DNA from 2 places in the Rhodobacter sp. 4.3.4 genome. Region 1 is predicted to be linked to the other one. Evidence: riboswitches for the same ligand, from Rfam matches in the RefSeq annotation. Region 1 holds a riboswitch; the other holds the start of a gene.
What was found. Region 1 has a riboswitch for cobalamin ahead of AC4PTB_RS10910 (hypothetical protein). Riboswitches for the same ligand answer to the same signal wherever they lie in the genome.
Positions count from the first base shown of each region.

Region 2: linked by a shared signal. The riboswitch ahead of AC4PTB_RS12705 (cysteine-rich small domain-containing protein) and the one ahead of AC4PTB_RS10910 (hypothetical protein) in region 1 are both predicted to bind cobalamin.

Region 1 covers NZ_CM178967.1:2,250,848-2,265,512, forward strand. Annotated here, with positions in the region: gene aceB (malate synthase A) at 98-1,720, shown strand; gene AC4PTB_RS10905 (isocitrate lyase) at 1,844-3,454, shown strand; gene AC4PTB_RS10910 (hypothetical protein) at 3,530-4,672, opposite strand; cobalamin riboswitch at 4,771-4,972, opposite strand; cobalamin riboswitch at 5,144-5,330, shown strand; gene AC4PTB_RS10915 (ribonucleoside triphosphate reductase) at 5,426-7,456, shown strand; gene nrdD (anaerobic ribonucleoside-triphosphate reductase) at 7,474-7,662, shown strand; gene AC4PTB_RS10925 (anaerobic ribonucleoside-triphosphate reductase activating protein) at 7,655-8,272, shown strand; gene AC4PTB_RS10930 (short-chain fatty acyl-CoA regulator family protein) at 8,285-9,667, opposite strand; gene AC4PTB_RS10935 (acyl-CoA thioesterase) at 9,784-10,167, shown strand; gene AC4PTB_RS10940 (MmgE/PrpD family protein) at 10,197-11,708, shown strand; gene prpC (bifunctional 2-methylcitrate synthase/citrate synthase) at 11,719-12,894, shown strand; gene prpB (methylisocitrate lyase) at 12,898-13,809, shown strand; gene gdhA (NADP-specific glutamate dehydrogenase) at 14,312-14,665, shown strand, end outside.
Region 2 covers NZ_CM178967.1:2,586,822-2,601,486, reverse strand. Annotated here, with positions in the region: gene AC4PTB_RS12745 (diguanylate cyclase) at 1-1,334, opposite strand, end outside; gene AC4PTB_RS12740 (DUF3572 family protein) at 1,439-1,705, shown strand; gene AC4PTB_RS12735 (HAD family hydrolase) at 1,714-2,409, shown strand; gene AC4PTB_RS12730 (DUF4153 domain-containing protein) at 2,466-4,220, shown strand; gene AC4PTB_RS12725 (heme NO-binding domain-containing protein) at 4,283-4,873, shown strand; gene AC4PTB_RS12720 (diguanylate cyclase domain-containing protein) at 4,870-5,931, shown strand; gene AC4PTB_RS12715 (nicotinate-nucleotide adenylyltransferase) at 6,009-6,638, shown strand; gene dacB (D-alanyl-D-alanine carboxypeptidase/D-alanyl-D-alanine endopeptidase) at 6,629-8,077, shown strand; gene AC4PTB_RS12705 (cysteine-rich small domain-containing protein) at 8,068-8,412, opposite strand; cobalamin riboswitch at 8,497-8,683, opposite strand; gene AC4PTB_RS12700 (tellurite resistance TerB family protein) at 8,751-9,173, opposite strand; gene AC4PTB_RS12695 (lysine--tRNA ligase) at 9,277-10,881, shown strand; gene AC4PTB_RS12690 (glycosyl hydrolase family 28-related protein) at 11,119-13,410, shown strand; gene AC4PTB_RS12685 (HugZ family pyridoxamine 5'-phosphate oxidase) at 13,420-13,899, opposite strand; gene AC4PTB_RS12680 (SulP family inorganic anion transporter) at 13,986-14,665, shown strand, end outside.

The sequences.
Region 1 (14,665 bases):
ATGCTTTCAAACACATAATGCACATGCAGCGTAACATTACTAGCCTGACTTCACCCGAGTCACCCGGGGCCAGAAGCCCCGCCCCGAAAGGATCCCCATGTCGCTGGATTGCCCATCCCCCACTGCCCCGCCGCTGGTCCTGCGCAGCCTTCCCGGTCAGGATCTTGTGCTGACCCCCGAGGCGCTGGCCTTTCTGGCCGAGCTGCAAAGCCGTTTTGGCACCCGGATTCACGCGCTGATGCTGGCGCGCGCCCGGCGTCAGGCGCGGATCGACGCAGGCGCCCTGTCCGATTACCTGCCCGAAACGAAAGAGATCCGGCAAGGCATCTGGGAGGCCGCGCCGGTGCCCGAGGCCCTGCGCGATCGTCGGGTGGAAATCACCGGCCCGGTCGAGCGCAAGATGATGATCAACGCGCTCAATTCCGGCGCCCGGGTGTTCATGGCCGATTTCGAGGATGCGACGGCGCCGAGCTTTGCCAATATTGTCGCGGGCCATCGCAACATGCTCGACTACCGCGACGGCACGCTGGAGTTCGACGATCCGAAGACCGGCAAAAGCTATCGCGTCGGCGCCGATCCGGCGGTTCTGATCGTGCGGCCGCGCGGGCTGCACATGGCCGAGGCGAATGTGCTGCTGGCCGGGCAGCCGATCTCGGCGGCGCTTTTCGATTTCGGCCTGACGCTGTGGCATTGCGGCCGGGCGCTGGCGGCCAGCGGGCGCGGCCCGTTCTATTACCTGCCGAAGCTGGAAAGCCACCACGAGGCGCGGCTGTGGAACGAGGTCTTCGTCTTCGCCCAGGACCGCGTCGGGCTGGCGCGGGGCACGATCAAGGCGACGGTGCTGATCGAAACCCTGCCCGCCGCCTTCGAGATGGACGAGATCATCTGGGAGCTGCGCGACCATATCGCCGGGCTGAACTGCGGGCGCTGGGATTATATCTTCAGCTACATCAAGACCTTGCGCAACCACAAGGCGTTCACCCTGCCCGACCGCGCCGAGGTGACGATGGACCGCGCCTTTCTGGCCAGCTATGCGGCGCGTCTGGTCAAGGTCTGCCACCGGCGCGGCATCCACGCCATGGGCGGCATGGCGGCGGCGATCCCGGTGCGCGACGACCCCGAGGCCAATGCCCGTGCCTTTGCCCAGGTTCGCGCCGACAAGCTGCGCGAGGTGGGGATGGGCCATGACGGCACCTGGGTTGCCCATCCCGATCTGGTGCCGGTGGCGATGGCGGTCTTTGACGCCGAGATGCCGGGGCCGAACCAGATCCGCATTCCGCGCCAGGCCTGGCGGATCGAACCGGCGATGCTGTTGCGCCCGCATGAGGGCCGGGTGACCGAAGAGGGTCTGCGCACCAATATCTCGGTGGCGCTCGACTATCTGGCGGCCTGGCTGTCGGGGCGCGGCGCGGTGCCGATCCGCAATCTGATGGAGGATGCGGCGACGGCCGAGATCTGCCGCGCGCAGCTGTGGCAATGGCGCCATCATGGCGTGTCGGTGGCGCTTGCGGCGGGCGGCAGCCGGGCGGTGAGTTCCGACTGGCTGGGCGAGCTGATGCAGCAGGAAATCGCGGCGGTGCTGGACCGGATCGGCGCCAATGCCTTCCACCGCGGCCATTACGCCACCGCCGCGCGGCTGCTGCTCGAAGCCGTGACCGCCGAAACCCTGCCCGATTTCCTGACCACCACCGCCTATGCGGTTTTGAACGCGCTCGACTGATGGACCCGATCCCGCTGTTTTCGCCCTTTGGCGGCCCGATCCCCGAAGCTTGCCTGAGACCCTCGGCGCAACCTTTTCCCGCTTCCCCCAAACCCCGGGCAGAGCCCGTCGAAAGGAAACATCATGAAGAAAAGACAGACTTTTTCGGAAATCCGCTCCGCTATCCTGTGCCGCTACCCCTCCGGGGTCACGCCGGGTGGCGTGGCGGTCGATGACATCGTGCAGCTGCGGCTGCAAAACACCTGGGACACCCATCTCGACATCGCGCGCGAGATGGCCGGGGTGATGCGCGCCGACATGGCGGCCTATGACGCCGATCCGACGAAATTCACCCAATCTCTCGGCTGCTGGTCGGGCTTTCACGCTCAGCAGATGATCAAGGCGGTGAAACGGATGCGCGGCACCGCGCGCGGCACCTATGTCTATCTGTCGGGCTGGATGGTCGCCGGTCTGCGCAACCGCTGGGGCCATCTGCCCGACCAGTCGATGCATGAAAAGACCGCCGTCGCCGATCTGATCGCAGAGATTTATACCTCGCTGCGGCAGGCCGACGAGGTGGCGATGAACGATCTCTTCAAGGCGCTGAAAGCCGCGAAGACCGAGACCGAGCGGCAGGCGGCGATTGCGGCGATCGACGGGTTCGAAACCCATGTCGTGCCGATCATCGCCGATATCGACGCGGGCTTTGGCAACGAACATGCGACCTATCTGCTTGCGAAAGAGCTGATCAAGGCCGGTGCCTGCTGTCTGCAGATCGAAAACCAGGTCTCGGATGCCAAGCAATGCGGCCATCAGGACGGCAAGGTGACGGTCCCGCGCGAGGATTTCATCGAGAAACTGCGCGCCTGTCGGCTGGCCTTCGAAGAGCTGGGGGTGGAGGATGGGGTGATCGTCGCCCGCACCGACAGCCTGGGCGCCGGTCTGACGCAGAAGGTGCCGGTGTCGCAGCGCCCGGGCGATCTGGCCTCGGACTACATCAAATGGCTGGCGACCGAGCCGATCACGGCCGAAAACCCGATCCGCGAGGGCGAACTGGCGCTTTACCGCGACGGCGCTTTCGTCAAGCCGCAGCGGCTGGCGAACGGGCTGTTCCCGTTCCGCCCCGGCACCGGCCGCGCCCGGGTGGTGGAAGATTGCATCGCCTCGCTGACGCTGGGGGGCGCCGATCTTCTGTGGATCGAGACCGACACGCCGAATGTGGATGAAATCGCCGGGATGGTGGCCGAGATCCGCAAGGTCGTGCCCGATGCGAAGCTGACCTACAACAACTCGCCCAGCTTCAACTGGACGCTGAACCTGCGCAAGCAGGTGCGCGCGCAATGGCTGGCCGAGGGCACGATCACCGAAGACGCCTATCCGAACGGCCCCGAGCTGATGAAGCCCGACTATGACGACACGCCCCTTGGCCGCGAGGCCGATGCCTGGCTCAAGGCCTTCCAGACCGATATCGCGACGCGGGCGGGGGTGTTCCACAACCTGATCACCCTGCCCACCTTCCATCTGACCGCGAAATCGATGGATGAACTCTCGCGCGGCTATTTCGGCGAAGACAAGATGCTGGCCTATGTCGCCACGGTGCAGCGCGCGGAAATCCGCGGCGGCGTCTCGGCGGTGAAGCACCAGCACGAGGTCGGCTCGGATCTGGGCGACACCTTCAAGGAGATGGTCGCGGGCGAGCGCGCGCTCAAGGCGGGCGGGCATGCCAACACGATGAACCAGTTCGCAGCAGAGTAAACCAAAGGGAGGGCTGAAACGCCGTGCCGCCCCACGACCCCGGGGCGGCCGGTTCTGCCCGTTTCCGACCCCGGCTCAGGCGAAGACGGCGGGCACGGCGCCCTGCGGCCCCGCCCCGATCAGCGTCGCCAGGCTGGCCATCGCCGCCCAGTCGATGCCCTGCACCGGCGCCAGCCCGGCGCGGTGGCGCAGCAGCGCCAGCCGCTCCGCACAATCCGCAAGCGGCCCCGACCCCAGACCGCCCGGCAGGATCTGCCGGTCGGGCAAGGCCTGACGCAGCTGCGCGACCAGCTGCGCCGCGCCCCCCCCGGCGGCCCCGGCAGCCATCCGCGACCCGGTCACGATCACCACCGCCCCCGCCTCGTCGCGCAGCGCGGTCAGGATGGCCCCGATCGCGGGCTCAAGGATCACCCGCACCGACAGCCCCGCCAGCCGCAACAGATCCGCCTTCAGGATCGTGCCGATCATCTCGGTCTCGCCCGGGGGCAGCACAAGGCAGACCCGCCCGCGCGGATCGAGCGGCTGCGACGGCCGCCCCGCCCGCTGCAACAGGCTGTTGAGCCGGGTCAGGGCCAGCGCCCCCTCGGCCAGACCCAGGGCCGCGGCCGCCTGCATCTGGCCGAGCCGCTGCAGGCAGGCCTCGACGAAACCGGCCCGCGCCTGAAGATCGTCGCGCGCCAGCACCGGCAGGACCGGCTCGGCCGCGCAATCCAGCAGCCTTTCGACGAAATCGGGCACCCGCCGCAACAGGTCGGACTGCGCAAAGGACCCCTGCGCATGATCCTGCGCCAGATCGTCAAAGACGCGCTGCGCCAGCGCCAGCAGATCCGCCTCGGGCCGCCAGGAGGTCCCGGACAGCAGCTGCGCGGCGTGATGATGCAACACCGCCTGCCGCAGGGGCCAGCGGTCAAACCGGCGCCGGCCGGTCCAGCCGACCGCAAGCAGCCGTGCCCGCGCCAGCCGCGGATCGGCGGCGATCTGCCCCATCGCGGCGCAAAGCTGCGGCCCCGGCCCCTTGATCCAGGAGAGCCAACCGTCGTCGAGCGCGACCCCGGCACCGCTGAGCGCGAAATCGCCCGGCAGCGCCGCAAGCTCGGCCCGGATCGGCGCCCCCGCCGACGCAGGCTCCGCCGCGGTCGCGCGCCCGCACAGCACCAGCCGCAAAAGCCGTTGCCCCTCGCGCAAAGAATGTTCCATCGTATCCATTTTCACCGCCATGCGCGCACATCCCTGAACAAGGGCCTGAACAGGGGCGGGAAACGGCGACACGAACCAAGGCGCGGGCCTCAGGCTTCACGTCCCCCCGGTTCACCCCGCCCGAAACGTCTGCGATGGCAGGTCTCCTGGCTTGCGGGTCATCGCGCCCCCGGACCTTCCCGGGCGCGGCCCAGTGGCATTTCCGGCGTTGCTCGTCGCTCACAGTTGCGGGGGCAGCCGCGGCCTTGCCCGGACGGGCGCACCGCATTCCCTTTTCAGGCGCAGCCCGGAAGCGGCGCCACCATCGCGGCAAGGATGAAAGCAAGCGGCGGCGCTGTAAACGGGTTTGCGCCCCCCGGGGGCGTCTGCGCGGCACTCGGTCGCAGGCGGGGCGGCCAATCGCCTGTCTGCACGGGCCGGGACGGGCCCTGGGCTGCGGGCACGGCCGGGGCAAGGGGAAACTATATATTGACAGCAAGTGGCAATTGATTGCTATATCGTGACGCTCTGGGTCTTGCGGTTCGCCGCAGGCCAAGAGGGAAGCCGGTGCAAGTCCGGCGCTGCCCCCGCAACTGTAAGCGGCGAGCGCGGCTGATCACGCCACTGGGCCCCGGCCCGGGAAGGCCAGCCAAGCTGTGACCCGCAAAGCCAGGAGACCTGCCCGGAGCTGTTATGACCACCGCTGGCGGAGGGCCGTGCGGGGCGCTTTTCGGACCCCTTGCCGGGGCCGTTTCGCGTTCCCGTCCCTGCAAAAGCCCAAGGACGAGGACCGCGATGCCGATCGCCGATGTTGCTTTGACTGCCCCAGCGGGCTTTGCCACCGTGCGCAGCCGCGATGGCGCGCTTGTGCCCTTTGACGCCCGCCGCATCCTTGCGGCGCTGGCGCGGGCGGGCGATGCCAGCGGCGAATTCGGCGCCGCCGAGGCCGGGCGGCTGACGCAGGCGGTGCTCGACCGGCTGGCGCTGCAAACCCCCTCCAGCCCCCCCGATGTCGAGACGATCCAGAACACCGTCGAGGCGGTTCTGGCCGATACCGCCCATGTCGCCACCGCCCGCGCCTATGCGGTCTACCGCGAGCAGCACGCCCGCCTGCGCGAGGACCGCCGGGTGATGATCGATGTCGAACGCTCGGTCAGCGAATATCTGGAACGCTCCGACTGGCGGGTGAATGCCAATGCCAATCAGGGCTATTCGCTGGGCGGGATGATCCTGAACATCTCGGGCAAGGTGACGGCGAATTACTGGCTGAGTCACGTCTATCCGCCCGAGGTCGGCGCGGCGCATCGCGAGGGCGACATCCATATCCACGATCTGGACATGTTCGCGGGCTATTGCGCGGGCTGGTCGCTGCGCACGCTTCTGCACGAGGGGCTGAACGGCGTGCCCGGCGCGATCGAATCCGCTCCGCCCGCGCATCTGTCCAGCGCGCTGGGGCAGATCGTCAACTTTCTGGGCACGTTGCAGAACGAATGGGCGGGGGCGCAGGCGTTTTCCTCCTTTGACACCTATCTGGCGCCCTATGTGCGGCTCGATGGGCTGAGCTATGCGCAGGTCCGTCAGGCGATGCAGGAATTCATCTACAACCTCAACGTGCCCTCGCGCTGGGGCACGCAGACGCCCTTCACCAACCTGACCTTTGACTGGACCTGCCCCGAGGATCTGCGCGATCAGGTGCCCGTGGTGCAGGGCCGCGAAGTGGGGTTCACTTACGGCGATCTGCAGGCCGAGATGGACCTGATCAACCGCGCCTATATCGAGGTGATGACGGCGGGCGATGCCAAGGGGCGGGTTTTCACCTTCCCGATCCCCACCTACAACATCACCCCCGATTTCCCCTGGGAAAGCGAAAACGCCGATGCGCTGTTCGAGATGACGGCGAAATACGGCCTGCCCTATTTCCAGAACTTCGTGAATTCGGAATTGCAGCCGCATATGGTGCGCTCGATGTGCTGCCGGTTGCAGCTCGACCTGACCGAGCTGCTCAAGCGCGGCAACGGGCTGTTCGGCTCGGCGGAGCAGACCGGCTCGCTCGGCGTTGTCACGCTGAACTGCGCGCGGCTGGGCCATCTGCACCGCGGCGACGAGGACGAGCTGATGGTAGCGCTCGACCATCTGGCGCGGCTCGCGCGCACCAGCCTTGAGATCAAGCGCAAGGTGATCCAGCGCCATATCGATGCGGGGCTTTTCCCCTATACCAAGCGCTACCTTGGCACGCTGCGCAATCACTTCTCGACGCTCGGCGTGAACGGGCTGAACGAGATGGTGCGCAATTTCACCGCTGATGCCGAGGATATCACCACCGAGGCGGGCAAGGCGCTGGCCTTGCGGGTGCTTGATCGGCTGCGCGCGCAGATGGTGGCGTTTCAGGAAGAGACCGGCCATCTTTACAACCTTGAGGCAACCCCGGCCGAGGGCACGACCTATCGCTTCGCCCGCGAAGACCGCAAGCGCTTCCCCGATATCCTGCAGGCGGGCACGGCCGATCAGCCCTATTACACCAATTCCTCGCAGCTGCCGGTGGGCTTCACCGATGACCCCTTCGCGGCGCTGGCGCATCAGGAAGCGTTGCAGGCGAAATACACCGGCGGCACCGTGCTGCATCTTTACATGGGCAGCCGGGTCTCCTCGGCCGAAGCCTGCCGCAAGCTGGTGCGCCGGGCGCTGACGAACTTCCGCCTGCCCTATATCACCGTCACCCCCACCTTCTCGATCTGCCCGAAACATGGCTATATTGCGGGGGAACACGAATTCTGCCCGAAATGCGATGCCGAGCTGATCGCGAAGAAACGCGCCTGCACCTGCTGACCCCGAAGGAGAACCCGATGAACAAGCCGCTGGACCTGACCGAGCTGGACACTGCCCTGAGCCTTGACGATGCCGAACGCACCCGCTGCGAGATCTGGACGCGGGTGATGGGCTATCACCGGCCGATGGCCTCCTTCAACACCGGCAAGAAGGGCGAGGCGGCCGAGCGGGTCTATTTTTCCGAAGCGCGGGCGCATCTTGGCTGAGCTGGCGATCTCCGGCCTGGTGCGGCACTCGACCTGCGACTGGCCGGGGGAGCTGGTGGCGGTCCTGTTCACCCAGGGCTGCCCCTGGTCCTGCCGCTATTGCCACAACCCCGACCTGATCCCGGCCCGGGCGGGAACCCTGCCCTGGTCCGAGGTGCGGGCCTTTCTGGACAGCCGCCGCGGGCTGCTGGACGGGGTGGTGATCTCGGGCGGCGAACCGACCTTGCAGGCCGCCCTGCCCGCGGTCCTGGCCGAGATCCGGGCGATGGGCTTTCGCACCGGGCTGCACAGCGCCGGGCCTTACCCCGAGCGGCTGGCGCGCGTGCTGCCGCTTCTGGACTGGGTGGGCTTTGACGTGAAGGCGCCCTTTGCGGACTATCCGCGCATCACCGGCGTGCCCGGATCGGGACTGCGGGCGCAGGAAAGCCTGCGCCTGCTGCAAGAAAGCGGCGTTGCCCATGCGCTGCGCACGACGGTGCATCCGCTTCTGCTTGGCCCCGGGGATCTGGACCGGATCAGCGCCGATCTGGCCGGGATGGACCTGCCGATGGCCGAGCTGCAACCCTTCCGCGCCGAGGGCTGCATCGACACCGAGCTTTGCGCGACCTGAGCGCTTCGCCCCTCACTCCGAGCCGGAATAGGGGGCGAAGCGGGTTTCCTCGGGGCGCAGCCGCAGGGGCTTGCCCAGCGTCGGAAAGGCGCGCTGCGGGCAATCGGCGCGCTCGCACAGCTTGCAGCCGGGGCCGATCTTCGTGGCCAAATCGGGCGCGCGCAGGTTCATCCCGCGCGCATAGACCAGCCGGTCGGCATGCGCCAGATCGCAGCCCAGCGCGACGGCGAAGCGCTTTTCCGCCGCACCGAAGCCGCCGCCGCCCTGCCGCACCTGCCGGGCGATCCACAGATAGCTGCGGCCATCGGGCATCTGCGCCACCTGCCGCAAGATCTCGCCCGGGCGGGAAAACGCCTCGTAGATGTTCCACAGCGGACACGACCCGCCGATGCGGGAAAAGTGGAAATCCGTGGCCGATTGCCGTTTCGAGATATTGCCCGCCCGGTCCACCCGGATGAAGAAGAACGGCACGCCGCGCGCCTCGGGGCGTTGCAGCGTCGACAGCCGGTGGCAGACGGTCTCGAAACCGACACCAAAGCGGCTGGCCAGCAGCTCGATATCGTAAGACAGCGCCTCCGCCGCGGCCAGAAAGGCGCGGTAAGGCATGATCAGCGCCCCGGCATAATAATTCGCCAGCCCCACCCGCAAGAGCGCCTGCGCCTCGGGGTCGAGCTGCGTCGCCGCGCACAGCCGCGCCATCAGCCCGCCCTGCTCCAGAAGCGCCAGTTGCGTGGCGATCTGAAAGGCCTGCTGGCCGGGCGTCAGATGCGCCCCCAGATGCAACAGCCCCGCCCCGGGCTCGAACCGGCGCAGCGTGCCGCCCTCGGCATGGAGAATGCGGATGCCGTGCCGGGCCGCCAGACGCTCGGCCAAGGGCTGCGCCATCCGTCCCGCGGGCAGATCCGCCCCCACCGCCTCGGCCGCGGTATCCAGATCGGGGACATGGTTGCGGCGTTCGTAAAACCAGTCCCGCACCGCCTCGAAAGCGGCGGGGGTAGAGCTTGCAGGCGTGCTGATCTGCCCCGCCAGCGCATCGGCCCGGTCGGACAGATCGCGCAGCCGCGCCTGCATCGCCACGATCGCGCGCGCGACGGCGGGCATGTTCGCCGCGATCTCCCGCACCTCGGCGAGGCTCGCCCCCGCGCCCTGATCGGCCAGCGCGGCGCGCAGCTCGGCAATCAGCCGCGCCTCGTCGGCATCCGAAAACAGCTGCACATCCAGCCCGAAAGCGGCGTTGAGCTTGAGCAGCACCGGCACCGTCAAGGGCCGCTGGTTGTTCTCGATCTGGTTCAGATAGCTTGGCGAAATCTCCAAAGCGCGGGCAAGGGTCGCCTGGGTCAGGCCGCGATCCTCGCGCAGGCGTTTCAGCCGCACCCCCATGAATGTCTTCGTCATCTTCGCAACCTTCGCAATTTGCCGCGCCAGCCTTCACAATATAACGCATTATCAATACTTTAACGGAAGATCAAAAGCAAGGAAAGCTGCCTTTGCCAATCTTGCAAAGGTTTCCCATGTCCCTCCCCCCTGCCCCGCCGACCGTTCTGGTCGAGATGATCTTTCCCGATCAGGCGAACCATTACGGCACGCTGTTTGGCGGCCATGCGCTGGCACTGATGGCGCGGGCGGCCTTTGTCGCCGCCTGCCGCCGCGCCGCGGGCTCGGTGGTGATGGCGCGCTCGGAACGGGTGGATTTCACCACCCCGATCCGGGTCGGCGAGATGCTGGAGCTGCGCGCCGAGATCCTGCGCGAGGGGCGCAGCTCGATGACCGTGGCGGTGCGGGGCATCGCCCAGCCGATCGGCCCCGGCGCCCCCCGCCCGGCACTCGAGGGACAATTCGTGATGGTCGCTGTCGATGCCGACGGCCGCCCCCGCCCGCTTTCTTCCGCAATCTGACGACAAGACCAAAGACAAGGAAAGACCCGATGAAGACCCATGACCTGCGCAGCTACCGCTCGGCCGAGATCCTGCCGCGCGCCGACCAGCTGGCCTGGAAAATCGCCGAAGTGGCCGCCGATCCGGTGCCGGTGCTGCCCGAAGTGACCGAAATGATCATCAACCGGATCATCGACAATGCCGCCGTCGCCGCCGCCTCGGTCGGGCGCCGCCCCGTCGCCTCGGCCCGGGCGCAGGCGCTTTGCCACCCGATGCGGCGCGGCGCCACCGTCTTCGGGATGGCGCACGACACCCGGGTCTCGCCGGAATGGGCGGCTTGGGCGAATGGCACGGCGGTGCGGGAACTGGATTTCCACGACACCTTTCTGGCCGCCGATTACAGCCATCCGGGCGACAACATCCCGCCGATCCTGGCGGTGGCGCAGCACACCGGGCGCTCGGGCGCCGAGCTGATCCGGGGGATCGCCACCGGCTATGAAATCCAGGTCGAGCTGGTGCGCGGGATCTGTCTGCACGAACACAAGATCGACCATATCGCCCATCTCGGGCCCTCGGCGGCGGCGGGGATCGGCACGCTGCTGAACCTGCCCGCCGAGGTGATCTATCAGGCGGTGCAGCAGGCGCTGCATGTGACCACCACGACACGGCAAAGCCGCAAGGGCGAGATTTCCAGCTGGAAGGCCTTTGCCCCGGCTTTCGCGGGCAAGATGGCGATCGAGGCGGTGGATCGCGCCCTGCGCGGCGAGGGCGCGCCCAGCCCCGCCTGGGAGGGCGAGGACGGTTTCATCGCCTGGATGCTTTCCGGCCCCGAGGCGCGTTACACCGTCCGCCTGCCCGGCCATGGCGAGCCGAAGCGCGCGATCCTTGACACCTATACCAAGGAATATTCGGCGGAATATCAAAGCCAGGCCCTGATTGATCTCGCCCGCCGCCTTGGGCCGCAGATCGGCGACCTTGCGCAGGTCGACAGCATCGTCATTCACACCTCGCATCACACCCATCATGTGATCGGCACCGGCGCCAATGACCCGCAAAAGATGGACCCCGATGCCAGCCGCGAGACGCTGGATCATTCGATCATGTATATCTTTGCCGTCGCGCTGGAGGATGGCGGCTGGCACCATGTCCGCAGCTATGCCCCCGAACGCGCGCACCGGCCCGAGACGGTCGCGCTCTGGCACAAGATCTCGACCGTCGAGGACCCGGACTGGACGCGCCGCTACCATGCCCGCGATCCGAAGCAAAAGGCCTTTGGCGGCCGCGTCGTGGTGACGCTGAAGGACGGGCGGCAGATCGTCGACGAGCTGGCGCTGGCCGATGCCCATCCCGACGGCGCCCGACCGTTCCGGCGCGAGAATTACGTGCGCAAGTTCCTGACCCTGTCCGACGGCATCCTGAGCGGCGCGGAACAGACCCGCTTCCTCGAGGCGGCGGAAAATCTGGCCGATCTGCCCGCCGACGGGCTGGATGTCTTGAATTTCACCGTGGCGGCCGATGCCCTGGGCGCGCCGCGCCCGCGCGGCATCTTCGATTGGCAATGAGGGGGAAAACATGTCCGGTTCGATCGTGAAACCGAAGAAATCCGTGGCCCTGTCGGGGGTTGTGGCGGGCAATACCGCGCTGTGCAGCGTCGGCCAAAGCGGCAACGACCTGCAGTATCGCGGCTTTGACATTCTCGACATCGCCGAGGCTTGCGAGTTCGAGGAAGTGGCGCATCTGCTGATCCATGGCACCCTGCCGACGCTGGCCGAACTGGCCAGCTATCGCGCCAAGCTGCGGGCGCTGCGCGGGCTGCCCTTGGCGGTGCGCCAGACGCTCGAGGCGATCCCGGCCGCCGCGCATCCGATGGATGTGCTGCGCTCGGGCGTCTCGGCCTTGGGCTGCGTGCTGCCGGAAGCCGCCGATCACAACACGCCCGGCGCGCGCGACATTGCCGACCGGCTGATCGCGGTGCAGGGCTCGATGCTGCTTTACTGGTATCACTTCGCGCAGAACGGGCGGCGCATCGAGGTCGAGACCGAAGACGACAGCATCGCCGGGCATTTCCTGCATCTGCTGCATGGCCGCCCGGCGGGCGAGGAAGCGGTGCGGGCGCTGCACACCACGCTCAACCTTTATGCCGAGCATGAATTCAACGCCTCGACCTTCACCGCGCGCACCATCGCCGGGACCGGATCGGATCTTTATTCCTGCATCGCAGGCGCCATCGGCGCGCTGCGCGGGCCGAAACACGGCGGCGCGAATGAACAGGCCTTCGAGATCCAGAAGCGCTACGCCACCCCCGACGCGGCCGAGGCCGATATCCGCGCAAGGGTGGCCGCGAAAGAGGTGATCATCGGCTTTGGCCATCCGGTCTATACGATCGCTGATCCGCGCAATGTGGTGATCAAGCAGGTGGCGCGGCGGCTGGCGCTGCATCACGGCGCACTGCGGATGTTCGATATCGCCGAGCGGATCGAACAGGTGATGGCCGAGACGAAGGCGATGTTTCCGAACCTCGACTGGTATTCGGCGGTCTCCTATCATCAGCTTGGGGTGCCGACGATGCTGTTCACGCCGATCTTCGTCATTGCCCGCAGCGCGGGTTGGGGCGCGCATGTGATCGAGCAACGGCTGGACGGCAAGATCATCCGCCCCTCGGCCAATTACACCGGCCCCGAAACCCGGGCCTTCCTGCCCCTTGAAGCCCGCGGCGGCCTTTTGACCGCGCCCAACCGGACGGAGTGAGACATGCCCTATCTGATCGGTTCCGATCATCCCGAGGCCCCGGCAGGGGCGCGGTTTCGCGCCGCCCTGGCCCGGCCCGGCATCCTGCGCCTGCCCGGGGCGCATAACGGCATGGCGGCGCTGCAAGCCAAGGCCGCAGGGTTCGAGGCGCTGTATCTGTCGGGGGCGGCGATGTCGGCCTCGATGGGGCTGCCCGATCTGGGCATCCTGACGGTGGACGAGGTCGCCTTTTTCATCCGCCAGATCACGCGGGCCTCGGGCCTGCCGCTTCTGGTCGATGGTGACACCGGCTATGGCGAGGCGCTCAACGTCATGCACATGGTCCGGGTGTTCGAAGAGGCCGGGGCGGCGGCAGTGCATCTGGAAGACCAGCTTTTGCCGAAGAAATGCGGCCATCTGAACGACAAGAAACTGGCAAGCCCGGCCGAGATGGCGGCGAAGGTCGCGGCGGCGGTGCGGGCGCGGCGGCATCTGGTGGTGATCGCGCGCACCGATGCGGCCGCCGCCGAGGGGATCGAGGGCGCCGTGGCGCGGGCGCAGCTTTATGTCGAGGCCGGCGCCGATGCGATCTTCCCCGAGGCGCTGACCTCGGTCGAGATGTTCCGCGCCTTCCGCGACCGGCTGCCCGGGGTCAAGCTTCTGGCGAACATGACCGAATTCGGTCGCACCCCGGCCCTGACCGCGGCCGAGTTCGAGGAGCTGGGCTATCAGATGGTGATCTGGCCGGTGTCCTCCCTGCGGGTGGCGAACCGCGCGCAGGAGCGGCTTTACACCGCGCTTGCCCGCGACGGCGCCACCACCGCGCTGCTGCCCGAGATGCAGACCCGGGCCGAGCTTTACGCGACGCTGGGCCTTGCGGCTTTCGAGGCGCTCGATGCCTCGATCGCGCAAAGCGTGCTGCCAAGCGTGGGCTGACAGAAAGGTGACAGGGGGGGCGGCGGTCAGATCCCGACCGCCCCCTTGCCCGAAGGCCGCGAGCTGCGATCATCGCCACCGCGCGCGGTTTCAATATCCGGTCGCGGACCTCGTGGCTGCGGGTTTTGCCACGGCGCGTTTCCCGGCGGCACTGCGCCCCGGCCTTGCACCCGAGCCGCGCCGCACCGACAGGTGCAAGCTTCAAGACCCGTCCAGCCGCGATCCCGGCCTCTTCCGGCCAGACCCGCCTGGCCCGGACACGGCCTTGCGCGGCGCCGCCCAGCCTCGGCGTTGGAGGTGAGCGGGCGGTCAGGTGATCCGCGGGACATGCCTCCGAGGCCCCCGGTGCAGGGCCGAAGCTCAGCGCCCCCCGTCGGCTCCGGGCAAGAAACATGCGCCAGACACGATGTCGCGGGTAGAAATTTGTGCAAATAAGCTCTGGAATGTCAACTTTTTGCGCAGTATGCGAAGCCTCATCCGAGCATTTTGTGGAAAAATCCCTATGAACAGCATCGACGAGAAGCTTCAGCCCATCCTGACAGAGGTGATCCGGCGCAACGCAGGAGAGCCCGAGTTCCATCAGGCCGTCCATGAAGTGCTTGAAAGCCTGGGCCGCGTCGTGGCCAAGCACCCGCAATATCTTGACCTCGCGCTGATCGAACGGATCTGCGAACCCGAGCGCCAGATCATCTTCCGCGTGCCGTGGGTCGACGACCAGGGCCGTGTCCAGATCAACCGCGGGTTCCGCGTGCAGTTCAACTCGGCGCTTGGCCCCTACAAGGGCGGCATGCGCTTCCATCCCTCGGTCAATGTCGGGATCATCAAGTTCCTGGGCTTCGAACAGACCTTCAAGAAC
Region 2 (14,665 bases), 340 kb from region 1:
TGGTCGGCCTGGTTGATCACCTGTTCGACCGTGCCGGTGCCGCCGTGGCCGCCCCCCAGCGCCAGGCCGATCGAAACGGTGATGCGCAGCGCCAGCCCGTCATGCAGCTCGAACGGGGTTTCCTCCATCACCCGGCACAGCCGTTCGGCAGTGGCGCGCGCGGCCTCGAGCGAGGTTTCGGGCATGGCGATCAGGAATTCCTCGCCGCCGACGCGGGCGACCAGATCGACCTGGCGCAGGTTCAGCGTCAGCCGCCGCGCCACCTCGATCAGCACGCGGTCGCCCGCGGCATGGCCATAGGTGTCGTTCACCGATTTGAAGCGGTCGATGTCAAGCACCATCACCGCGAAAGCCCGGCCACTGTGGCGCGAGCGTTCGGCCAGCCGCGCCACATGCGGCATCGCATAGCGGCGGTTGTAAAGCCCGGTCAGCGGATCGACGAGGGCCAGCCGCAGCCCGTCGGCGACGCGCTCGCGCTGCCGGTCGTGGCGGCGCTTGCGCGAGATATGGGTGCGCAGACGCAGCGCCGCTTCCTCGGCAAAGGCCGGGTCGGAGAGCTTCACCGGCGTCAGATCCGAGGCGCCAAGGTCAAGCGCCACCGCCGAGGTTTCCCGCGCCCCCTCGCGCACGGCGATGCAGATCACCGCATGGCGCGATCCCGCGCGCGAGCGCAGCTCCGACATCAGCCGCAGCCCCTCGCCCGGGCGGGCCAGATCGGCTGCGATCACATAGGCATCGGGCGGCGGCATCTCGGCGGCGGCGGTCAGCGCCTCGTTGTAGTCCAGCACCCGCAGCATGTCCTGCGGCAGGAACCGCGCCATCGCAGTCTTCCAGCCGACGCAGGTTTCGCGGTCGGGCGCGACAAGGCAGATCATCGCGGGCGGTTCGGCCACAGGCACCGACGGCTCGGAAAAGCCAAGCTCGTGGCAGGTGCTTTCGCGCAGCCGCAATTCCTCGTCGGTCTCGCGCATCCGCATCAGCGAGCGCAACCGGGCCAGCAGCGTCAGTTCCTCGAAGGGTTTGACGATGAAATCATCGGCGCCCGCCCGCAGCGCCTCGAGCCGGGTTTCCGGCGAGGGGAAGGCGGTGACCATGATCACCGGCAGGTTCTGCGTCAAAGGGTTCGATTTCAGCCGCTGACACACCTCGATGCCGCTGATGTCGGGCAATTGCACATCGAGCAGGACAAGATCGGGCAGCTCCAGCGTCACCAGACGCAGAGCTTCCTGTCCCGTGCCAGCCTGAACCGTTTCGTACCGTGCGCCCGAGAGCTTCACCTTCAGCACGATCCGATTCGTGGCCACATCGTCCACGATCAGGATTTTCCCTGCCATGAACCGTTCCGCTCCTTTAACCTGCCGCCCGCAGAGCCTATCATGGCTACCCAAAGGTTAACAAACTCTTTCAATTCTAGGGGTGATACAGATTGCAGCAGGATTTGGCACAAATTCTTGCGATCCGCACGCTGGGCTGGATGGCGGGCGAGGAGGCGGTCTGGCGGGCGTTTCTGGAGGCCAGCGGCGCGGATGCGGCGCAGGTGCGGGCCGAGGCGGCGCAACCGGCGATGCAGCGCGCCGTGCTGGCGCATCTTCTGCGCGAGGATGACTGGGTGCGCGCCTGCGCCGCGGCGCTGGCGGTGCGGCCCGAAGAGCTGGCGCAGGCCGCCGCCGTGCTGGATGGCGCGGCGGGGCGCAACTGGACATGAGGTTTCAAGTGTCTGATATCGCTGCGATCCTTTTCGACAAGGATGGGACGCTTTTCGACTTTGACGCGACCTGGGGGGCTTGGGCGCGCGGCGTGATCTTCGATCTGGCCGCGGGCGATGCGGCGCTGGCCGGGCGGCTGGCGCAGGCGCTTGGTTATGATCTGGCGGCGGGGCGGTTCGAGTGCCATTCCCCGGTGATCGCGGGCACGGTGGCGGAGGTGGCCGAGCGGATCGTGGCGCATCTGCCCGGGCGGTCGGTTTCGGCGCTGGTGCGGGATCTGGATGCGGCGGCATGTCGCGCCCCGCAGGTGGCCGCGGTGGATCTGGAATGCTGTCTGGGCGGGCTTCGGGGGGCCGGTTTGCGGCTGGGGGTGGCGACGAACGACAGCGAATCTTCGGCGCGGGCACAACTGCAGCGCGAGGGAATATCCGGGTTCTTCGACTTCATTGCGGGCTATGACAGCGGTTTTGGCGGCAAGCCCGCCCCGGGCCAGCTGCTGGCCTTTGCCGCGCATCTGGGCGTTTCTCCCGCAAAAGTTGTGATGGTGGGCGACAGTCTGCACGACATGGCGGCGGCGCGGGCGGCGGGGATGCGGGCGGTGGCGGTGCTGACCGGCCCGGCCCCGGCCGAGGTGCTGGCGCCTGCGGCCGATGTGGTCCTGCCGACGATCGACGGTCTGGCGGGCTGGCTGGCGGGACTTTGACCGGTGGCTCGCCAATCCCCTCGGGGCTGGGTAAGCTGACCAAAACGGAGGCGCAGATGAGCAGTCGGGTGCAGTTCATCCTGATCGGGATGCTGGGTGGTTTCGCCTTTTGGGGGCTTTTCGACGCCTTCGGGGCGCTGGAGACCTGGCGGCTGGCGGTGCCGGCGCTGGTCGGGGCCGGGGCCTTCTTTTTCGCGACGCTGGCGATGGCGGCCGATCTGGGGTTGCGGCGGGCGGCGCTTGCGGGCGCGGCGATCGCGGCGGTGGCGGGCGGGATGACCGCGCTGCGGGGGCTTGGCTTCGAGACCGGGGCGCAGATGCTGGAGACCGGGCATCTGGGGATGGCGATGGCGGTGCTGGCGATGATGCCGGTGCCTTTCGTCCTGGGCTGGGGGATCGGCGGGCGGGCCGGGCTGACCGATTACCGGGTGCTGTTCACCGAAAGCTGGAACATTGTCGTGCGCTATGTCTCGGCGGGGCTGTTCGTGGCCACGGCGCTTCTGGTGCTGTGGCTGCTGAGCGCGCTGTTGCAGCTGGTGGGCGTGACGGTGCTGCGCGATGTGCTGCGCGACGATCTGGGGCTGTGGCTGATTTCGGGCGCGGTGCTGGGGCTGGCGTTTGCGGTGGTGACGGAGCTGTCGGACACCGTCTCTCCTTATCTTCTGCTGCGGCTGTTGCGGCTGTTGACGCCGCTGGTGCTGGGCGTCGTGGTGGTCTTTGTCGCGGCGCTGCCGCTGCGCGGCCTTGGCGCGCTTTTTGGCGAGATCTCGGCGGCCTCGGCGCTGCTGGCGACGGCGATCGCGGCGATCGGGCTGATCTCGATCGTGGCGGACGAGGATGATGTCGAGGCGGCGCAGGGGCTGATCCTGACCCTCTCGGCGCGCGGGCTGATGGTTTTGGTGCCGGTGCTGGCGGGGCTGGCGATCTGGGCGCTGGCCTTGCGGGTGGGGCAATATGGCTGGACGCCCGAACGGGTGGCGGCGGCGGCGCTGGCTTTGGTGGTGGCGGGCTACGGGCTGGGCTATCTGGCGGCGCTGGGCTTCGGGCGGAGCTGGCGGGCGCGGCTGCGGCGGGTGAATGTGGCGATGGCGCTGGCGATCCTGGCTCTGGCGGTGCTGTGGCTGAGCCCGGTTCTCTCGCCCGAGGCGATCGCGGTGCGCTCGCAGCTGGCGCGGTTCGAGGCGGGGCGGATGACGGTGGCGCAGCTGCCGCTGTGGGAGATGCGGCACGACTGGGGCCTTGCCGGGCAGCGCGGGCTGGACCGGCTGCGGGCGCGCGACGAGGCCGCGCTGGCGGACCGGCTGCAGCTGCTGGAGACCTCTGAGGGGCGCTGGCAGTTCGACCATGCGGCCGAGACCGGGGCGCCGGCGCTGGACCGGCTGCGGGCGGCGGTGCCGCTGTGGCCTGCAGGCGCGGCCTGGCCCGCGGGGCTGGCCGAGAGGCTGGCGGGGGATCTGCGCTCGCCCGATCTGGGCGGCTGCGCTGTCGCGGCGGGCGGCGGCAGCGGCCGCTGTGCGCTGGTTCTTGCCGATCTGTTGCCGCAAACCCCCGGACCTGAAGCGGTTTTCCTGAATGCGGCCGAGTTTTTCCGTGCCGATGGCGTGCAGGTGCTGCGGCGTCTGGACAGCGGCGACTGGGTGCGCGGCGGGCAGATCCTGCTCGGCGACACCGAGGCGCTGTCGGAGGCCGACAAGGAAAGCGTGACGGTGACCGAGATGATCGCGACCCTGCGCGCGGGCGGGGTCAAAACCGCGCCGGTGACGCTGCAGGTGCTGCGGCTGGGCCGCTGGCAGATCGGCATGACGCCTTAAAACGCTTCCAGATTGGGGGTTTGTTAACAGCCGTTGCGCTATGCTCCGCGCGAGGAGGGTCCATGCTCGGCATCGTTAACAAATCCATCCAGGCTTTCCTGTGCAAGCACCACGGCAGCGCCATCTGGCGCGAGGTGGCCGATCGTCTGCGTCTTGGCCCCGAGGGGTTCGAGGCGATGCTGACCTATGCCGATGACACGACCGAGGCGCTTTTGGCGGTGGCCGAGGGGCTGACCGGCAAGACGCGCGAGCAATTGCTGGAAGATATCGGTGCGGAAGTGGCGCAGACCGAACCGCTGCGGCGGCTGTTGCGCTTTGGTGGCCCGGATTATCTGGAATTCCTGTTTTCGCTTGATGATCTGCAGGGCCGTGCGCAGATGGCGCTGCCCGATCTGGAATTGCCGGAACTGACCCTGCAATCGGAGGCGCCGGGGCGGTTCACGCTTTTGGTGCGGGGCCGTTTCCCGGGCTGGGGCGCGGTGATGGCCGGACTGATGCGGGCGATGGCCGATGATTACGGCGCGCTGGTGCTGATCGATCTGCTCGAGCCGCGCGAGGGGACGGAGCGGGTGCAGGTCGAGTTGCATTTCACCACCTATCACGCCGCGCGCCAGTTCGATCTGGCCGCCCCCGAGCTGGGAGAGGCCTCATGACCCGGATCCAGCCTGTGGCCGCGCCGATCCCTGTGCCGGAGCCGGTGCTGACGCTGAACACCGAGATGCTGGCGCGGCTGATGCCGATGTTTCTGTGGCTGGATGCGCGCGGGCGGATTCGCGCCATGGGGCCGACGCTGTCGCGGATCGTTGGTCAGGGGCCGGAGCGGGCGGAAGGCACAGATTTTGCACGATATTTCACCCTGCGCCGGGCGCGGGGCGTCGAGCAGGGGCGCGGCGTCGGGCTGACCGGGCGGCGGCTGGTGATGTCGCTGGTGCGCTATCCGATGTTCAACCTGCGCGGCCTTGCGGTGGCGCTGGGCCCGGGCGAACAGGCCGATGTGCTGGTGAACCTGTCCTTCGGCATCCAGCTTTCCGAGGCGGTGCGTTATTTCGGCCTGACCGAGGCGGATTTCGCCGCCTCTGATCTGGCGATGGAATTCCTGTTTCTGGCCGAGGCGAAGGCGGCGGTGCTGGGCGAGCTGACCGCCCTGACCGGGCGGCTGCGGCTGGCCAAGGCCGAGGCCGAGACCGAGGCGCAGCTGGACCCGCTGACCGGGCTGGCGAACCGGCGCGCTTTCGATGCGGCGCTGGGCCATGCGGTCAAATCGGCGACGCGCGGGCGGCGGAACTTTGCGCTTTTGCATATCGATCTGGATTTCTTCAAGCAGGTCAACGACACTTTGGGCCATGCGGCGGGCGATGCGGTGCTGGTGCGGGCGGCGCAGGTGCTGCGCGACGAGGTGCGGCGCGGCGATCTTGTGGCGCGGCTGGGCGGGGACGAATTCATCATCCTGCTGCGCGGCCCGGTCGAGCGGGCGATGATCGAAGCCATGGCCGAGCGGTTGATCGGCCGGATCGAGGAGCCGATCCGGCTGGACGGGGTGGATTGCCGGATTTCGGCCTCGGTCGGGGTGGCGATTGCGCTGGAATGCCGTCCGGCCCTGGCCGAGGAGCTGATGGCTGAGGCCGATGCGGCGATGTATCAATCGAAACGCGCCGGGCGCGGGCGCTGGACGATTGCGCCTTTGCGTTTCGGGTCGCGGTCGCAGACCTGAACCGCCAGCCCGAACGGCTGTTGCGGCGCTGTCACAAGCCGGTGGCGCAGCCCGGAGCGATCGGGTAGGGCAGGGGCATGAAACAGGGGTTTCCGATCGCCACGCGCGGCCAGAGCATCGGCCTTCTGGGCGGGTCTTTCGACCCGGCCCATGCCGGGCATGCCCATATCACCCGCGAGGCGCTGCGCCGCTTCGGACTGGATCAGGTCTGGTGGCTGGTCAGCCCGGGCAATCCGCTGAAAAGCCGCGGTCCGGCGCCGATGGCGCAGCGCATCGCCCGGGCGCGCCGGGTGATGCCCGATCCGAAAGTGGTGATCACCGGGCTCGAGGCGGGCCTGGGCACGCGCTACACGGCGCAGACGCTGGCGCGGCTGAAGGCGCTTTATCCGGGCGTGCGATTCGTCTGGCTGATGGGCGCGGACAATCTGGCGCAGTTCCACCGCTGGGAGGACTGGCGGTCGATTCTGGCGGCGGTGCCGGTGGGGGTGCTGGCGCGGCCGGGGCATCGGATGGTGGCGCGGCAGGCGCTTGCGGCCCGGATCTTCGCGCGCGCCCGGCTTGGGGCGGCGCAGGCGCGGCATCTGGCTTGCGCGGACTTGCCCGCCTGGTGTTTCGTGCAGATGCCGATGTCGGACCTGTCCTCCTCCGCGATCCGGGCCGGGGGCGATTGGCGCGGCGCAGCGGAAGGGAGACGGGCATGGACGTGACGCGGCGGAAGATCCTGGGCGGGATGCTGGGGGCGGGGGCTGGTCTGGCCATGCCTGCGGTCTTGCGGGCCGAGGGGGCGGCGCTGCGGCTGCTGTCGGGCGAGGAGCTGATCGCGGCAGCGCGGCTGGGCGGCGATGTCGGCTATGTGGTGGCCGATGCGCGCAGCGGGCTGGTGCTGGAGGCGCGCGGCGGCACGAAACCGATGGCGCCCGCCTCGACCGCGAAAGCGATCACCACGCTTTATGCGCTGGAAACGCTGGGGCCGCAGTTCCGGTTTCAGACCCGGGTGCTGGCGACGGGGCCGGTTGCGGGCGGGCGGGTCGAGGGCGATCTTATCCTGGCGGGGGGCGGCGATCCGACGCTGAGCACCGACGGGCTGGCCGATCTGGCGGCGGCGCTGGCGCAACGGGGCGTGACCGGCGTGCGCGGGCGGTTTCTGGTCTGGGGCGGCGCGCTGCCCTATGCCGAGGCGATCGCGGCCGATCAGCCGGTGCATGTGGGCTACAACCCGGCGATTTCCGGGCTGATCCTGAATTACAACCGCGTCCATTTCGAGTGGAAGCGGGCCAAGGGCGGCTATGCGCTGGCGATGGATGCGCGGTCCGAGCGCCATGTGCCCAAGGTCTATACCGCCGAGGTGGCGGCGGTATCGCGGCAGGCGCCGCTGTTCGAGTATCGGCAGGCGGGCGGGCGCGAGCATTGGACGGTGGCGGCAAGCGCGCTGGGCAAGGACGGCAGCCGCTGGTTGCCGGTGCGGCTGCCCGAGGCCTATGCGGGCGATGTGTTCCAGACGCTGGCGCGGGCGCGCGGCATCGATCTGCCCGCCCCCGAGCCGGTGCGGGCGCTGCCCGCGGGGGCGCAGGTGCTGGTGAGCCAGCCCTCGGAGGTGCTGCCGAAGATCCTGCGCTCGATGATGAAATATTCGACCAACATCACCGCCGAGGCGGTGGGGATGACGGCGACGGCGGCGCGGGGGGCGAATGCGGCGCGCGGCGCCTCGGGGGCGGCGATGAGCGACTGGCTGAGCGGGCGGCTGGGCGGCACGCGGGCGCGGTTTGTCGATCATTCGGGGCTGGGCGGCGATGACCGGATCGCGCCGATCGAGATGGTCAAGGCGGTGACGCTTTTGGGGCCGAAGGTCGGGCTGCGGGGCCTGATGAAGCCCTTCAACCTGCGCGACGAGGCGGGCGGCAAGGTCAAGGGCGCGCAGATCCGCGTCGATGCGAAGACCGGGACGCTGAATTTCGTCTCGACGCTGACGGGCTATATCACGGCGCCCGACGGCACCGAGCTGACCTTCGCGATCTTCACCGGCGATCTGGCGCGGCGGGCGAAATCGCGCGACGCCGAGCAGGCGGAGGGCTCGCGCGGCTGGGTCGGGCGCTCGAAACTGCTGCAAAGCCAGCTGATCACCCGCTGGGCGACGCTTTACGGCTGATCGGTCGATCCCGGCGGACGCGGGCGGGCGGTGGGCGGTTCGGTCTGCGGCTTGCCCGACCAGGGCTGCGGGTATTCCAGCCATTTCTGGATGAAGTTCCAGGATTGCTCGTGCCCGTCATGGGGCAGGGTGCAGGCGGAACAATCCTTGCGCGTCAACCCGTTGCGGTCGGTGTAGGTCTGATAGGGGCCGGGGCATTCATAGGCGATCAGCGGGCAGTAGCAAAACAGGCAGTTGAAGGCGCGTTTCACCCCCGGATGGCAGGGCAGGAACGGGCAGCTGGTGTTCGTGTAGCCCTTGAAGGCGGTGTTCGTCGTCGTGTCTTTCGGTTCCATGGCCTGGCCGCTCCGTTGTGTCGGGCCGAGGGCGGACAGGCGCGGCCCGCGCAGGCGGGCTCCATGCCTCCGGGCCCGCCGCCCGGGATGGTCTTTGGCCTGGCAGGTCTCCTGGCTTGCGGCTCGGGCGCCTGCTGCCCCTTCCCGGCCGGGGCCAGTGGGTGTTGCAGAAGGCTCGCCGCTTACAGTTGCGGGGGCAGCGCCGGAGTTGCACCGGCTTCCCTATTACCCTGCGGCAGCGTGCCGCAGGACCAAGGCCCGCTGAAGATGGGGGCGGGCGGGGGCGGTGTCAATCGGCTTTGCGGCTGGATGCGGGTCTTGTCCGCATCGGGCGGCTGTCAGAGCTTGACGTGACGCACCCGCGCGCCCCATTCGATCGCCACCGCATGCAGCCGGTCGATCGCCAGCTCGTCGCGGATTTCCTCGAGCATGCGCAATTCGGGCTGGTGCAGCACGCCATCGGCCGCCGCCACGTCGCAGGCCAGCGCATAGGCGGTCTCGAAGAGCTTTTCGGGCAGCGCCTCGCGCACGAGACCGAACAGGGCGGCAAGCCCCTCCTCCTCCTCGAAAAGCGCATAGACGGTCTGCGCCACGATGCGGATGCGGTCGATGTCATAGGTGGCGAAGATCGGCATGTGGTTCACCATCCGCTCAATGGCGACCAGCTCGGCGGTGCGGATCGTGGCGTCGGAGGCCGAAACGGCCACCATCACGGCAACGAGCGCATCCTGCGGCGAAAGCGAGGGAAGGGTGTCGGTCACGGGGGTTTCCTTTTCTGGCTCTGCCGCAAGAATTATTGACGTTTCAGGCCTCGTTCAATAGGTCAGGCGCGAGGCGCATGGGGCGCCCGGATGAGGATTTGCCATGACCACCCTGCGCGACGCTGCGATGAACTCCAAAGCCTGGCCTTTCGAGGAAGCGCGCCGGGTGCTCAAACGCTACGAAAAGGCGCCGCCGAAAAAGGGCCATGTGCTGTTCGAGACCGGCTATGGCCCCTCGGGTCTGCCGCATATCGGCACCTTCGGCGAGGTGGCGCGCACGACGATGATCCGCCGCGCCTTCGAGATCATCTCGGACATTCCGACGCGGCTTTTGTGCTTTTCCGACGATATGGACGGCATGCGCAAGGTGCCCGAAAACGTGCCGCAGCAGGAGCTGCTTTACGCGAATATCCAGAAGCCGCTGACCGCCGTGCCCGATCCGTTCGGCGAGTTCGACAGTTTCGGCAATCACAACAACGCCATGCTGCGCCGGTTTCTGGACACCTTCGGGTTCGACTATGAATTCGCCAGCGCGACGGATTATTACAAGTCCGGCAAGTTCGACGAGATGCTGATGCTTTGCGCCGAACGCTATGAGGCGATCATGGCGATCATGCTGAAATCCCTCCGCGAAGAGCGCCAGCAGACCTATTCCTGCTTCCTGCCGATCCACCCGGAAACCGGGCGCGTGCTGTATGTGCCGATGAAGCATGTCGATGCGAAAAACGGGCTGATCACCTTTGACGACGAGGACGGGCGCGAATGGACGCTGCCGGTGACGGGCGGCAAGGTGAAGCTGCAGTGGAAGCCCGATTTCGGCATGCGCTGGGCGGCGCTGGATGTCGATTTCGAGATGTATGGCAAGGACCACTCGACCAACACGCCGATTTATGACGGCATTTGCGAGGTGCTGGGCGGCCGCAAGCCCGAGCATTTCACCTATGAGCTGTTCCTGGACGATCAGGGGCAGAAGATCTCGAAATCGAAGGGCAACGGGCTGACGATCGACGAATGGCTGAGCTATGCGGCGACCGAAAGCCTGTCCTATTTCATGTATCAAAAGCCGAAGACGGCGAAGCGGCTGTGGTGGGATGTGATCCCGAAAGCGGTGGATGAATACCACCAGCAGCTGCGCGCCTATCCGACCCAGCCGGTCGAGAAGCAGATCGACAACCCGGTCTGGCACATCCACGGCGGCCAGCCGCCCGAGTCGAACCTGGTGGTGCCGTTTGCGATGCTGCTCAACCTCGCCTCGGTGGCGGGGGCAAGCGACAAGGCCGGGCTTTGGGGCTTCATCAAGCGCTATGCGCCGGAAGCCACGCCCGAGACCCATCCCGATCTGGACGCGGCGGCGGGCTTTGCGGTGCGCTATTTCCATGATTTCGTCGCGCCGACCCGGACCTTCCGGCTGCCCACGGACAAGGAACGCGCGGCGATGGAGGATCTGTTGGCGCGGCTGAAGGCGCTGCCTGCGACCGATCTGCACGAGCAGTTCGAAGACCCGTCCGAGGGGCTGCAAACGATCGTGTTCGCCGTCGGCACCGCGCATGGGTTCGAGCCGCTGCGGGACTGGTTCACCGCGCTTTACGAAGTGCTGCTGGGCCAAAGCCAAGGGCCGCGCTTTGGCGGCTTCATCGCGCTTTATGGCGTGCGCGAAACCATCGCGCTGATGGAGACCGCGCTGGCGGGCGGGCTGATCAAGCCCTGATTACGGTCTTAAATCACTGATAAGAAATACCTTTGCGCGCGTTGTCCGGGGCCCGGGCAGCGCGCGCTGTCGTCAGGTCTTCTTCAATCTTCGCGGCTAGTTCTGCTTGGACCGGGTGCGATCTCCCGGTGAAATCCCCGATCCTGCGCAGCGCCATGGGCGGTCGCGCGGCGTGTTCGCGCCGCGGCCGGTGGGCGCCTGCCGTGGCGCGGGGGGCTGAACATGAAGGAGTCTGGGATGAATATCGCGATCACTGACGGGGTGAACCTGACCCCCCCTGCGTTCGAACTGGGGCTGGGCCAATGGTCGAGCGAGAATGGCACGGCGGGCTCGGCCAGCTATGCCGGGGCTGCGAATGCGGTGCTGGTGCCGGCGGATGCCGATTTCGGCTCCTGTCTGGAGCTGGTGAAGACCCAAAGCACGCAGAAGCTGCGCTGGATGGGGCAGACGCCGATCCTGCCCGGCGTCTATCTGCGCATCACCGCCAAGGTGAAGGCGGTCTCGGGCAATTTCTGTGCGGTGCGGATCGCGGGCTATGCGATGAGCGCGGCGAATGCGCATGTGACCGGGCTGGTCGAAGTGGGCAGTTCGGTCACGCTGACCAGCTATGGCAAGGTGGTGACGGTGCAGGCGATCGTCGGCTCGGGCACGCGCACGGGCGTTGACATGGCCTGGGGCACGGCACCCGCCTATGGCCATTTCGGGCTTGATCTGACCGGGCAGACCGGGGGCGTGGTGCGGATCGAGGATATCGTCATCGAGGATATCACCGAGGCCTTCCTGCGCGATCTGATGGATGTGGTCGATGTGCGCGACTATGGCGCGAAAGGCGACGGCACGACCGATGACCGCGCCGCCTTTCTGGCCGCCGATGCCGCCGCCGACGGGCGCAGCCTGGTCGTGCCCGCGGGCAGCTATCGCATCGCCTCGTCGCTGTCGATCGACAGCCCGATCCGCTTCACCGGCACGCTGAGCATGCCGACCGCGGCGCGGCTGGTGCTGCAGAAGAATTTCGATTTTCCGACCTATGCGCAAGCCTTTGGCGATGAGGAGCTGGGGCTGAAGAAGGGCTTGCAGGCGCTGTTGTCCTATACCGACAACAACGTTTTCGACCTGTGCGGGCGGCGCGTCGAGCTGACCGGGCCGATCGATGTCAGGGCGGCGGTGCCCGACACCTCGAGCTGGGCGAACCGGCGGGTGCTGGCGAACGGGCAGATCTCGGTCAGCGACACTGCGGCCTGGGCCACCGTCACCGTCACCTCGAACGCGACCTATTCCACCGCGCAACCGACGATCCTGAGCAATGTGACCAATATCGCCAATATCCCGGTGGGCGCGCGGGTGAGCGGCACCGGCGTCGGCCGCGAGGTCTATGTGCAGGCGGTCGATCCCGGCGCCGCCAAGCTGACGCTGTCGCAACCGCTTTACGGCGGCTCGGGCACGCGCAGCTACACGTTCCGGCGCTACAAATATGCGCTCGACTTTTCCGGCTTCGACTCTCTGTCCCGCTTCACCATCGACAATGTCGAATTCCTGCTGGGCGGGTTCGCCAGCGGCATCCTGCTGGCGCGCGAGGGCGACACCTTCGGGCTGCGCGACTGCTGGATGGTGAAGCCGAAGGACCGCGCCATCACCTCGATCGGGCGGGGCTGCCAGAACCTTTACATCGACCGCTGCGACTTCCTGTCGAACGAGATGGATGTCAATGTCGAGACCCGGACCTCGGTCTGTGTCAATGTCAATGCGAATGACACGAAGATCCGGGATTCGCGCTTCGTGCGTTTCGGCACGACGATGGTCCTGGACGGCACCGGCCATGTGATCGTGGGCAATCACTGGTTTCAGGGCGACGGGCAGGTGGACGGGCCGCGGGTGCCGGGGCTGGTCTTCACCGCGCCGAACGTGCAGTCGACGGTGACCGGCAATTACATCGACAACAACTTCATCGAATGGACGAATGAGTATTCGCCCGATCCGAACCTTGGCACGCAATATTCCTTTGGCGGGCTGACGCTGACCGGCAACACCTGCATCATGGATGATGTCGCGGCCTGGGTGACCTGGATCTCGATCAAGCCCTATGGCAGCGGCCATTACATCCAGGGGCTGACGGTGTCGAACAATGTCTTCAAGTCGCTCAATGGCAATATCAACCGGATCGAGAAGGTGGACACGAGCTTTGCCGATCTCGACTATTCCCGCATGCGCAACATCACCTTCGAGAACAACATCTTCAACGCGGTCAACCAGATGACGGTGAACCCGGTGATGGTGCAGGTGACGCAGTCGAGCGCGCAATCGGTCTGGAGCGCTGATGCCTCGGCCTATCTGCCCTTTGGCGGCTGGGCGCGGAATGTCGAAAGCCTGGTGGCGGTGGGGGCGATCACCAATGCCGCGGGGGCGCGGGTGACCGCCATGCCCTTCATCACCGCCGAGCAGGGCACGTCGAAAAAGCTGGTCAATGTCACCTGGCCCGAGGCCGCCAAGGGCAAGATCAACCTGGTGATCCGGATGGACACCCCGAACTGAGGCGCGGCCTCAGCTGAGATCCGCGGGGGCAAGACGAAAGGCGCGGCCAAAGCCGCCGTTCAGTGCCCCCGCGTGCAACGAGAAGCCGACGAAGAAGAAATCGGGCAGATCGATGTAGAGCTTCGCCTTGGGGTGATCGCGCAGCCAGCGCGCATGCAGCGCTGCGGTCCGGGGCAGGGGCATGGCCGTGGCCAGAAGCGTCAGGCGCGGATGGGCCAGCGGATCGCCCTTCGGGCCGGGCTCGCCCAGCAGAAGCGAGACCCGCGGATCTTCCCGCAAGGCGCGCGAATGCGCTGAAAGCCCCGAGACCAGCGTGCAAAGCCCGCCCTCGGGCGTCGCGCCAAGGGCGATGCGGCTGACCATGGGAAAGCCGGTCTCGGGGTCGATCACGCCCAGGGCGCCGAACCGCGCCGCGGTGATCAGGTCCTGCGCCAGCTGCCGGGCCTGATCATCGGCGGGTTGCACGGGATCTTTCGGGGTTTCGGTCATCGGCTCTCCGAATGGTGAGGGCATCAGGCTTGACAGCGACCCTGGCGGCGCTGTTTGCTGCCCCTATCCATAACGAAGAAGTCGCCATGCGCAACGAGAGCCTGCCCGCAAGGGTCGGGGCCGAGCCCCTTTTGCCGATGTCCGTCACCGCCTTTGCCGAGGGCTACGATCTGGGGCGGCTGCGTGCCGATCTCCTGGCCGGGCTGACGGTGGCGATTGTCGCGCTGCCGCTGTCGATGGCGATCGCCATCGCCTCGGGGGTGGGGCCGGAGCGGGGCCTGTTCACCGCGATCATCGGCGGCTTCCTGATCTCGGCTCTGGGCGGGTCGCGGTTCCAGATCGGCGGTCCGGCCGGGGCCTTCATCGTGCTGGTGATGGCCTGTGTCACCACGACCGGGGTTGCGGGGCTGGTGCTGGCGACGTTCCTTTCCGGGCTGATGCTGGCGGTGCTGGGGCTGTTGCGGCTTGGATCAACCATCCGCTACATGCCCTATCCGGTCACGGTTGGCTTTACCTCGGGCATCGGGGTGATCATTTTCGCCAGCCAGATCAAGGATATGGCCGGGCTGACCCTGGCGGGCGGCGAGCCCGGGCCGATCTTGCAGAAACTGGCCGCGCTCTGGGCGGCGCGGGATACGGTCAGCCCGGCCGCGGTGGGCGTGGCGCTGGCCACCGTCCTCCTGATCGAGGCGCTCAAGCGCTTTGCCCCCCGCCTGCCCAGCCTGCTTCTGGGCATCGCCACGATCACGCTCGCCGCGACGCTGCT